3 regions of the Reyranella humidisoli genome follow, and region 3 is predicted to be linked to each of the others. Evidence: riboswitches for the same ligand, from Rfam matches in the RefSeq annotation. Region 3 holds a riboswitch; each other region holds the start of a gene.
The links. Region 3 has a riboswitch for cobalamin ahead of KQ910_RS17865 (fatty acyl-AMP ligase). Riboswitches for the same ligand answer to the same signal wherever they lie in the genome.
Positions count from the first base shown of each region.

Region 1 (3,267 bases), 3.3 Mb from region 3:
CGAAGCGCTCGACGGCTGTGCGCTCGCCGGTCTGCCAGGCGCCCTTGCCGAACTGCACGACGCCGCACCGCAGTCCACGGCCGATGGCGCGCAGGAGAAGGCCGAAGGCGGCGGTCGATTTTCCCTTCCCCTTGCCGGTGTGGACGATCAACAGGCCCTTTTCGATGGTCTTGGCGGCGACTTCGGCGTCCTGCACGGCCTTCCGGTTGGCCATCTTGTTTTTATGCCGTGCGTCGTCGCTGATCTCGTTCGTCATGGACTTCGGCCCTTCGATGCAGTGGAATCGCCAATATCGGCTATAGTTTCACCGCCGATGCGGAATTGGATTGACGAGTTGTGCAGCTGCACCCTATCTGAGGTGCATGCGCGCCCCAAGCGAGGGCCAAAGACGGGACCAGGGAAGGTGATGCGGGTTTCCATCCGGCGGCTGGGCTTCTGGACGACGCTTGCGCTCGCGGTTCCGCGGTTGCCGGTCCTTGCCCACACGTTGGTGGAGGAGGAACTGCCCCGGACCTTCGCCGAGGGTTTCCTGCAGGGTGTCGGTCTCCCGGTCATCAGCGTCTATCACCTGGCTGCGATGATCGGCATCGGCATCCTGGTCGGCATCGCCGCCCGCGGCATCGTCCCGGTGCTTGTCTTCGGTGTCGCCGCCATCGCCGGCGTGGCGCTTCAGCTCAGCCCCTACGACATTCCCGCGGACGGCGCCTTCGTGGCTTTGACGACGATGCTGATCGGCGTGCTCATCCTGATCCGCCAGCCGATCAGCCCGAAGGTCGCGTCGGGCATCTTCGCCGTCGCAGGGCTCGTGCACGGCTATTCGCTGGGGGTGGTCCTGATCGGGGCGGATGCCTTGCCGATCGTCGCCAACGTCGCGGGCCTGCTCGTGGCGCAGACGGCGCTAGGCGTCGCTTCCTGTGCGCTCACGCTGGGTGTTAGCAAGTGGCCGGCGCAGCGGACCGCGCTGGTCGTCGCGGGGTCCCTGATCACCGCCGTGGGCGGCCTTGCCGCGATCCAGGCCGCGGGGCTGATCAGCTGACCGCCGCGCCTGCCGGGGCGACCGAATACCGTTGACGCGACTTCGCCCGGACCCCTATCAAGCACGTGACGGTGCCCCGCAAGGGGATCAAAAGGGAACACGGTGCCGGGCCTCGCGCCCCAATCCGAGGCTGCCCCCGCAACTGTGATTGGTGAGTCGAAGGCCTCGATACCACTGGGAAACCGGGAAGGTGGCCGAAGACGAAGAGCCGAGAGCCAGGAAACCTGCCGTCGAAACTGCCGCATCCGAGTCCTCGCGCGGGGAAGCACGAGGAACGAGGTCCACCCGACATCCGGCCTTGCCGGATGCGCGGGCTCCGTCGGAGACGGCATACCCCGAGGGCATGTGCCCTCATACGACGGAGACGATCATGAAGGCGGCGATCACGCGTTCGGGTTCCATTGCGTTGCTGTTGTCGATGGCGGCGACCGCGCCGGCCTTCGCCCACCATCCAATGGGCGGCCAGACGCCGCAGACCTTCATGAACGGTCTCCTGTCCGGCCTCGGCCATCCCATCATCGGCCTCGACCATCTGGCTGCGGTCGTCGGCGTCGGTATCCTCGCAGGCCTTGCCGCTCGCGGTATCGTGCCGGTCCTCGCCTTCAGCGCGGCCGTGATCGCGGGCGTCGTCGTGCATCTCGCGGGCATCGGCCTGCCGGCAGGTGAATTCCTCGTGGGCCTCAGCACGCTCGTCATCGGCGGCCTCGTGATCGTGCGCTCGAAGCTTTCGCCGGCATTGGCCGTCGCGCTGTTCGCCCTGGCTGGCCTCGTTCACGGCCATGCCCTGGGCGAGGCGATCGTCGGTGCCGAACCCACGCCGGTCGCCGCCTATCTCGCGGGCCTGTTCGTGGTCCAGTCGGCGCTCGCGGTCGCGGCCTATGCCCTGACGCTCGCGGTGATGAGCCGGCCGTCGCGGGCTCTCGGTGTCTCTGTCATGGGCGCGGTCGTGGCCGTGATCGGCGCTGCCGCCGCAACGGCCGCGACCCTCTAGGTCGAGGCGCATTCGCATGACTGCATCGACGCTCTACGTCTGCACGACCTGCCGCAGCAGCGCCGATGACGCGAATGCGCATCCCATGCGCGCCGGCGCACGGCTGCTGTCGGCGGCGCAGCGCGCGGCGGCAGAAGGTTATCCGCTCTCGCAGATCGTCGGCGTCGAGTGTCTCTCGAACTGCTCGCGTGGCTGCACGATCGCCGTCGGCGCGCCCGGCAAGTGGACTTACGTCATTGGCAACCTCGATGCCGAACAGCATGCGCCCGATATCCTCGCCTTCGCGCGTCAGCACAGCGCGCATGAAACCGGCGTCACGGTCTGGCGCGAGCGGCCCGAACACATCCGCAAGAACACCATCGCGCGCGTCCCGCCGATGAACCTCCGGGAGTCCTCATGAGCACGCTCGCCAAGGTGCCCTGCACCATCGTCACCGGCTTCCTCGGCGCGGGAAAGACGACGCTCGTCCGCCATGTGCTGGAGAATGCCGACCGTCGCCTCGCCGTGATCGTCAACGAGTTCGGCGATGTCGGCATCGACGGCGAGATCCTGAAGAGCTGCGGAGTCGAGAACTGTCCCGAGGATGCGATCGTCGAACTGGCCAACGGCTGCCTCTGCTGCACCGTCGCCGACGATTTCGTGCCCGCCCTCAAGAGCCTGCTCGACCGTCCCAATCCGCCCGAGCATATCGTGATCGAGACGTCGGGCCTCGCACTGCCGAAGCCGCTGGTGAAGGCCTTCAACTGGCCCGAGATCGCCTCGCGCGTCACCGTCGACGGCGTGATCGCCGTGGTGGACGGCGCGGCGGTGGCGGCCGGCCGGTTCGCCGACGATCCCGCGGCGGTGGCGCGCCAGCGCGCGGAGGATTCGTCGCTGGATCACGACAATCCCCTCGAGGAAGTGTTCGAGGACCAGATCCTTTGTGCCGACCTGATCCTGCTGAACAAGGCCGACCTGATGACGGACGCCGACCGGAAGGCGGTCATCGGCGAGATCGGCAAGGTCCTGCCGCGCGCGGTCGCGCTCGTGGAGACGCGCCACGGCCAGGTGCCGGTGAAGGTCCTGCTGGGTCTCGGCGCGGCGGCCGAAGCCGACCTCGCGGCGCGTCCCTCGCATCATGACCTCGAAGGCGAGCACGACCACGAGGATTTCGACACGTTCATCGTCGACCTGCCGGCCTACGCCTCGCCGCAGGCGCTGGTCGACCGCATGGTGAAGGCGGCCGAGGAACACGACGTGC
Region 1 is NZ_JAHOPB010000001.1:422,604-425,870, reverse strand. It holds gene cobO (cob(I)yrinic acid a,c-diamide adenosyltransferase) at 1-256, opposite strand, end outside; gene KQ910_RS02095 (HupE/UreJ family protein) at 407-1,036, shown strand; cobalamin riboswitch at 1,089-1,282, shown strand; gene KQ910_RS02090 (HupE/UreJ family protein) at 1,407-2,027, shown strand; gene KQ910_RS02085 (DUF1636 family protein) at 2,044-2,427, shown strand; gene cobW (cobalamin biosynthesis protein CobW) at 2,424-3,267, shown strand, end outside.
Region 1: another riboswitch for cobalamin. It lies ahead of KQ910_RS02090 (HupE/UreJ family protein); the one in region 3 lies ahead of KQ910_RS17865 (fatty acyl-AMP ligase).

Region 2 (3,267 bases), 2.5 Mb from region 3:
AGGCCCGCATGGCCGGCCTTTTACGCCGCCCGGTCGGCTATGGTCCAGTTATCCTCAGGCCGGCCTAGACGATTCCCTCGAGATGGCTCGTGTCGTTCAGGAAGCCGACCCGCACGTCCCCCGCGCCGGAGATCTCGATCTCGCTCAAGCCGCACGGATCCTGCGCCAGTTTCCAGTAGGCCGAGAGCGGCTGGTCGAGGAGCTGAAGCAGCAGCGCGCGGTTCACGCTGTCATGACCGACCAGCACGACCGTCTCGCTGCCGTGCTGTGCCATCACGAGGCGCAGCGCGTCCGCCGTCCGCGCCACGACGTCCTGCAACGACTCGCCGCCGGGAAAGCGCAGGAGATGCGGCGCCTGCCGCCACAGCCGATAGGCGTCGGGCGCTTCCTGCGCGACCTCCTCATGCGTGCGCATCTGCCAGGCGCCGTAGTCGATGTCGCCCAGACCCCCATGAACCGATGCGCGAATCCCACACATCTCTGCAACCCGACGACCGGTCACGATGCATCGCTGCATCGCGCTCGTATAGACGGCAGACGGCTTCCAGCGTCCGGCGATGCGCCTGGCCAAAGCGTCGGCCTGCGCCAGTCCCCGCGCCGTCAGCGGCAGCTCCGCGCGACCGCGAAAGCGCGCGGGACGAATGCCGTCGACGTGACCGTGGCGGGTCAGCAATATCCTAGTCATACCGCCAGTCTATCGCAGGCGCCGGCTCCGACCGCCGGAAATCGGCTCCACCGCACACAAGTCGCTCGGCACCTCGTCTTGACGGCCGGAAGGCGCTTGCCTTACGGGGTTGGGATCGACGGTCCTCCCTAACCGGAGGCGAACAGGGAATGCCGTGCCGCCCCCAAAAGGCCAATCGGCAGCTGTACCCGCAGCTGTGAGCGGCGAGCGAGAGCCCACATGTCACTGGACGAAAGTCCGGGAAGACGGGCAGGAGCTTTGACCCGCGAGCCAGAAGACCTGCCGGCGATAGCGTCGCTCTTCCGATGGACGGGATGATCCAGCGGGACGGTCAACCGAGCGGTGACGCGCTTCGTGCGAACCGTTGGGGAGATCCGTCGTTGACGCCGATCCGTCGAAACTTGCTGCAAGTCATGGCCGGTGGCGTAGCCTTGTCCGCCGTGACCAACGCCACCGCCACCTCGACCGCCACCATCGCGCTCCTCCATCTCGCGCCGCGTCCCGGCGAGATCGCGGCCAACCGGCAGGCCATCGAACAGGCCGTGCGCCAGGCCGCCGCCAACGGTGCGCGCCTCATCGTGACGCCGGAACTTGCGGTGAGCGGGTACGGCTTCCGCGACCTTTTAGGCACCGGCTGGATCGCCGAGGGTCAAGACGAGTTGTTCGCCTGGGCTGGCGCACTCGCGCGCGAGACTGGCGCGACACTGGTGCTGGGCACGCCGGAAGCCACGCCCGATGCGCTGTTCAACAGCATGGTGGTCTTCGCGCCCGACGGCGCCGTGACCGGCCGGCATCGCAAGATCAACGCGCTGCGTGTCGGCTCCGAGTCCTGGTCGACACCGGGCGATCGGCCGACAGTGATCCCGATCGACGGCATCGGCCGCGTCGGCTTCTTCGTCTGCGCCGACATGTATTCAAAGCGCCTGATCGACGAGACCGCGGCGCTTGGTGTCGACCTGCATCTCTCCTCGGCCGCGTGGGCGCCGGGCCTGCACGGGCCCAACGGCGAATGGGAACGCGCTTCCTCCAGCACCGGCAGGCCGGTCCTCGTCTGCAACCGCACCGGCCATGACGTGCTCGACTTCAACGCGGCCTGTTCGCTCGCGGCGGTCGACGGCACGGTCGCTTTCTCTCATGCGTCTGCCGAACCACGGATCGCATGGGTCGACTGGACGCCCGACTCCCGCCGCCTGGCCGACTGGCGTGTCCGATGACTCTCCGCTGTACACTGATCGGTGTACTTTTCCTGCTTTTCACTGTCGGTGCAGTTACCGCGCAGACACCGCAGCGCGTCGTGACGGTGAACCTCTGCCTCGACCAGATGGCGATGCGCCTCGCGGCACCAGGCCAGCTCGTCGGCGTGAGCTACCTGTCGCGCGATCCCCGTATCTCGGTGCTGGCAGATCGTGCCGCGTCCATTCCCACGGTGCGGGCGACCGTCGAATCGATCCTCACCCTGCGACCGGACCTCGTGATTTTCGACCGCGATTCGCACGCGACGCTGAAGCGCCTGCTGCGCATCGCCGGTATCCGCATGCTCGAAGTGAAGTGGGGCGCCTCGATCGATGACGCCGAGAGCATCATCGAGAGCATGGCCATCGCGATGGGCCGCGAGGAGATCGGCAAAGGCCTGATCGCCGACATGCGCGAGCAGAAGCGCCAGCTCACCTGGAACGGTGCGCCCATCGCCACGGCGATCACGCTTCAGGCCAATCGCGGCACCGCCGGGAAGGGCAGCCTGATGGACGAGCTGCTGCGTGTCGCCGGCTTCCGCAATCTCGCCGCCGGGCTGGGCATCCCGGCCTATGGCCGCATCGCGCTTGAGGAGGTGCTCGTCAACCAGCCGGGCTTGCTGGTCCTCGACGGTGCGGCCAACGCCAATCCCGCGCGCGCGACCGAGTTCGTCGACCATCACGCGCTGCTCGCCCTCGCGGGAAAGACCCGGCTCGTGTCCCTGCCGATCAAATATTCGATCTGCGCCGGGCCGGAGAATTTCGAGGCGATCCGCCTGCTCGCGGCGGCGCGGCCGTGAACCGCTGGCTCATCCTGCTGGTCGTGGCGCTCTATCTCCTGTCGCTCGCCGTCGGTCCGGCCTGGTGGCCGTGGCGGCTGGGCAACGAGGTCGGCTGGGCCATCGTCTGGGAACTGCGCGTGCCGCGTGCGACGCTCGGCCTTCTGATCGGCGGTGTGCTGGGTCTCAGCGGCGCGGTGCTGCAGGGCTGGCTGCGCAACCCGCTGGCCGAGCCGGGCGTGATCGGGGTTTCGGCCTGTGCCGGCTTCGCCGCGGTCTGCGCCTTCTACAGCGGTCTCGCCGCGGCCTTCGTCCTGGCCCTGCCGCTGGCCGGGATCGCCGGCGCGGGCATCGCGGTCGCCCTGCTGATGGGCGCGGTCCGGTCGGGCACCGGCACGGTATCTCTGCTGCTGATGGGCGTTGCCATCAATGCCATCGCCGCGGCCCTGATCTCGCTGGTGCTGGCGATGTCGCCCAATCCCTTCGCCTACCAGGAAATCTCCCTCTGGCTCGCCGGCTCCATCGTCGACCGCGACCTGCGTTACCTCGCGATCGCTGCGCCCTTCATGAT
Region 2 is NZ_JAHOPB010000001.1:1,213,694-1,216,960, reverse strand. It holds gene mnmG (tRNA uridine-5-carboxymethylaminomethyl(34) synthesis enzyme MnmG) at 1-10, opposite strand, end outside; gene KQ910_RS05895 (histidine phosphatase family protein) at 65-685, opposite strand; cobalamin riboswitch at 788-986, shown strand; gene KQ910_RS05890 (carbon-nitrogen hydrolase family protein) at 1,126-1,899, shown strand; gene KQ910_RS05885 (ABC transporter substrate-binding protein) at 1,896-2,717, shown strand; gene KQ910_RS05880 (FecCD family ABC transporter permease) at 2,714-3,267, shown strand, end outside.
Region 2: another riboswitch for cobalamin. It lies ahead of KQ910_RS05890 (carbon-nitrogen hydrolase family protein); the one in region 3 lies ahead of KQ910_RS17865 (fatty acyl-AMP ligase).

Region 3 (3,267 bases):
CGCCCATTCGATGTCCTGCGGCCAGATGTTGCGTCCGTTCACGATGATCAGGTCCTTGGCACGGCCGGTGATCACCAGCTCATCCTTGTGCCAGTAGCCAAGATCGCCGGTGTCGAGCCAGCCGTTGCTGAGAACGCGCGCGCTCTCCTCGGGCTTCTGGAAATAGCCCGGCATGACGCTGGGGCCGCGCACGAACAGGCGGCCGACGCTTCGTTCGCCCAGTATCGCGCCGGTCTCGTCGCGGATTTCCACCGAGTGCCCGGGGAGGACCTTGCCGCAGACCACGAAGTCGCGCGTCAGGCCCGATTGCGGATCGGTGAAACGGTCGACCTTCACGCCGCTGAACAGTGGCGTGAAGCTCAGGCCCACGCAGACCTCGGCCATGCCGTAGCTCGGCATGAAGGCGCGCTCGTCGAAGCCCGCCGCCTTGAAAGCCTCGGCAAATCGCCTGAGCACCGGAAGCTGGATCATGTCGGCCCCGATGCCCGCGAGGCGAAGGCTGGACAGATCCAAATCGTTCACCGACACGGTCTGGGCCCGCCGTGTGAGCAGGTCATAGCCGAAGCTCGGGCTGTAGGTGATGGTCGCGCGGCGGCGGGAGATTAGCGAAAGCCACTGCATCGGCCGCCGGGCGAAGTCGCGCGGCGCCAGAAGGTCGACTGTTCGCTGTGCGCACATCGGCGCCAGGATGAAGCCGATCAGACCCATGTCGTGGTAGAGCGGCAGCCAGCTCACGCCCGAATCGGCATCGTCCAGGCCCTGGGCGGCGATCGATCCGTCGATGTTCGCCATCAGACGGTCCTGGCGGATATCCACACCCAGGGGCGCGCGCGTGCTGCCCGACGAGAACTGGATGTAGCATTCCATTCCCGGTCCGAGCGGCCGAAGCTCCGTTCCGGGTTCAGGGAGCGCGTTGAAAAGAGACATCGGGCCGGCGAGCCGCGCGGTCGTACCCTCGGCGGCGGTCAGGGCGAACTCGGCCAGCTCGTCGGGCGCGAGGATGCCCACGGCCTGGGACGCCTCGATCTGCTTGCGGAGCTGGAAGATGTACTGGGCCTTGGCACCGAATCCGACCGGCACCGGCACAGGTACGGGCACGATGCCTGCATATTGACAGCCGAAGAAGGCGGTGCAGAAGCCGGGCCAGGTATCGGCCACGAGGATCAGCCGCTCGCCGGGCTCGAGGCCGGCCCCGATCAGCCGGCGGGCGAAGGACTGGGCTTCCTCGCGGAGCTGCCGGTAGGACAGTGGGCTAAGCAGACGCCCGCGGGCGTCGAAGAAGTTAAGTCCCGTCTCGCCCCGGGCGGCATAGTCCAGCGCCTCGCACAGGCTGCCGAAGCCGCCGCGGCGAAAGGGCAGGGAGACGTTGCGGGTTGGCGTAGGAGCAGTCACCCAACGGTCTGGGTTCGATTGGAGGGCCGAGACATATCGCTGCAATTGACCTGAGTCTCCATCGCCCGGAACGGCGTCCGAAACAAGCGCAGGCATAATTCCACGGATCGACGTCACGACGATCTCCCAAACGGTTCGCACGAAGCGCGTCACCGCTCGGTTGACCGTCCCGCTGGATCATCCCGTCCATCGGAAGAGCGACGCTATCGCCGGCAGGTCTTCTGGCTCACGGGTCAACGCTCCTGCCCGTCTTCCCGGACTTTCGTCCAGTGACATTTGGGCGTTCGCTCGCCGCTTACAGCTGCGGGTACAGCTGCCGATTGGCCTTTTGGGAGGCGGCACGGCATTCCCTGTTCGCCTCCGGTTAAGGAGGACCGTCGATATTCTCTCGTTAGGCTTGCGCCGGGCGCCGGTCAATTGCTTTGATGCCGCAAAGACCGGGAGGAGAGTGAGGAATGTCGATGGTTCGTCTGGCCGCAGCGGCGGCGCTTGGTGTCATTTTGGCCCTGCCGGCCCTGCCGGTCGGGGCGCAGGGCATTCCCAGGGTCCAGTCGCCCGAGGAAGTCGGCTTCCTGTCGACCCGGCTGAAGCGGCTGAGCGACCGCCTGAACGAGGGCGTCAAGAACAACGAGCTGCCGGGCGCGGTCGTGCTGATCGCCCGCAACGGCAAGATCGTGATGTTCGAATCCTATGGCTTCCGCGACAAGGACGCCAAGGTCGCGATGACCAACGACACGATTTTCCGCATCGCCTCGATGACCAAGCCGATCGTGACGCTGGCGGCGATGATGCTGATGGAAGAGGGCAAGCTCACCCTCGCCGACCGGGTGTCGACCTACATCCCGGCCTTCGCCGACACCAAGGTCGCGGTGCCGAAGAAGAAGGACGACGGCACGGTCGAGATGGTGCTCGAGCCGCAGTTCCGGCCGATGACGGTGCACGACCTGATGCGCCATACGTCGGGCCTGACCTACGGCGCGGTCGGCGCCAACCCGGTGAAGCAGTCCTATCTCGACATGAAGGTCGCCGACCGGAGCCAGACCAATGCCGAGATGGCCGACAAGCTGGCTAAGCTGGCGCTGCTCTACCAGCCGGGCACGACTTGGGAATATTCGATGTCGACCGACGTGCTGGGCCGCGTCGTCGAGGTCGCCTCCGGGATGCCACTCGACAAGTTCATCGAGGAGCGCATCACCAAGCCGCTGAAGATGGGCGACACCGCCTTCGAGGCCAGCGCCGACAAGAAGGCGCGCGGCGCCAGGCCGATGAAGGAGGGGCCGAAGAACGAACTGCCGGCGATCCCGGACATCACCGAGAAGTTCACCTGGCGCTCGGGCGGCGGCGGCATGGTCTCGACCGCGGCCGATTATGCGCGTTTCCTGCAGATGTTCGCCAACGGTGGGCAGCTCGACGGGGTGCGCCTCGTCTCGCGCAAGACCATCGACCTGATGACCGCAGACGCCCTGCCGCCCGACATCAAGATGGGCGCCGACATGTTCCGCTTCGAGGCGCTGGAGCCCAGTGCCAGGATGGGACAGGGCTTCGGCCTGGGTTTTGCCGTTCGCAACGTGCAGGGCGTCAACCCCCTGCCGGGATCGCCTAACGATTATTACTGGGGTGGCGCCTACGGGACCTATTTCTGGCACGACCCGCGCGAGCGCATGTATGTCATCTTCATGATGCAGTCGCCGCAGGCACGCCTGCGCTATCGCTACCTGATGCGCGACCTCGTCTACCAGGCAATGGTCAACTGACCGCCACCCTTGACGCTCCGCTGGCGGACAACCACGTTGGCGGAGCCCCGGGTGTTCGCCGGCGGCGGGAGACCTTGTCATGCAGCAGCAGGAACGCGACCTGATCTCGGGATTGTTCGAT
Region 3 is NZ_JAHOPB010000001.1:3,696,866-3,700,132, forward strand. It holds gene KQ910_RS17865 (fatty acyl-AMP ligase) at 1-1,392, opposite strand, end outside; cobalamin riboswitch at 1,587-1,786, opposite strand; gene KQ910_RS17870 (serine hydrolase domain-containing protein) at 1,848-3,146, shown strand; gene KQ910_RS17875 (DUF2076 domain-containing protein) at 3,226-3,267, shown strand, end outside.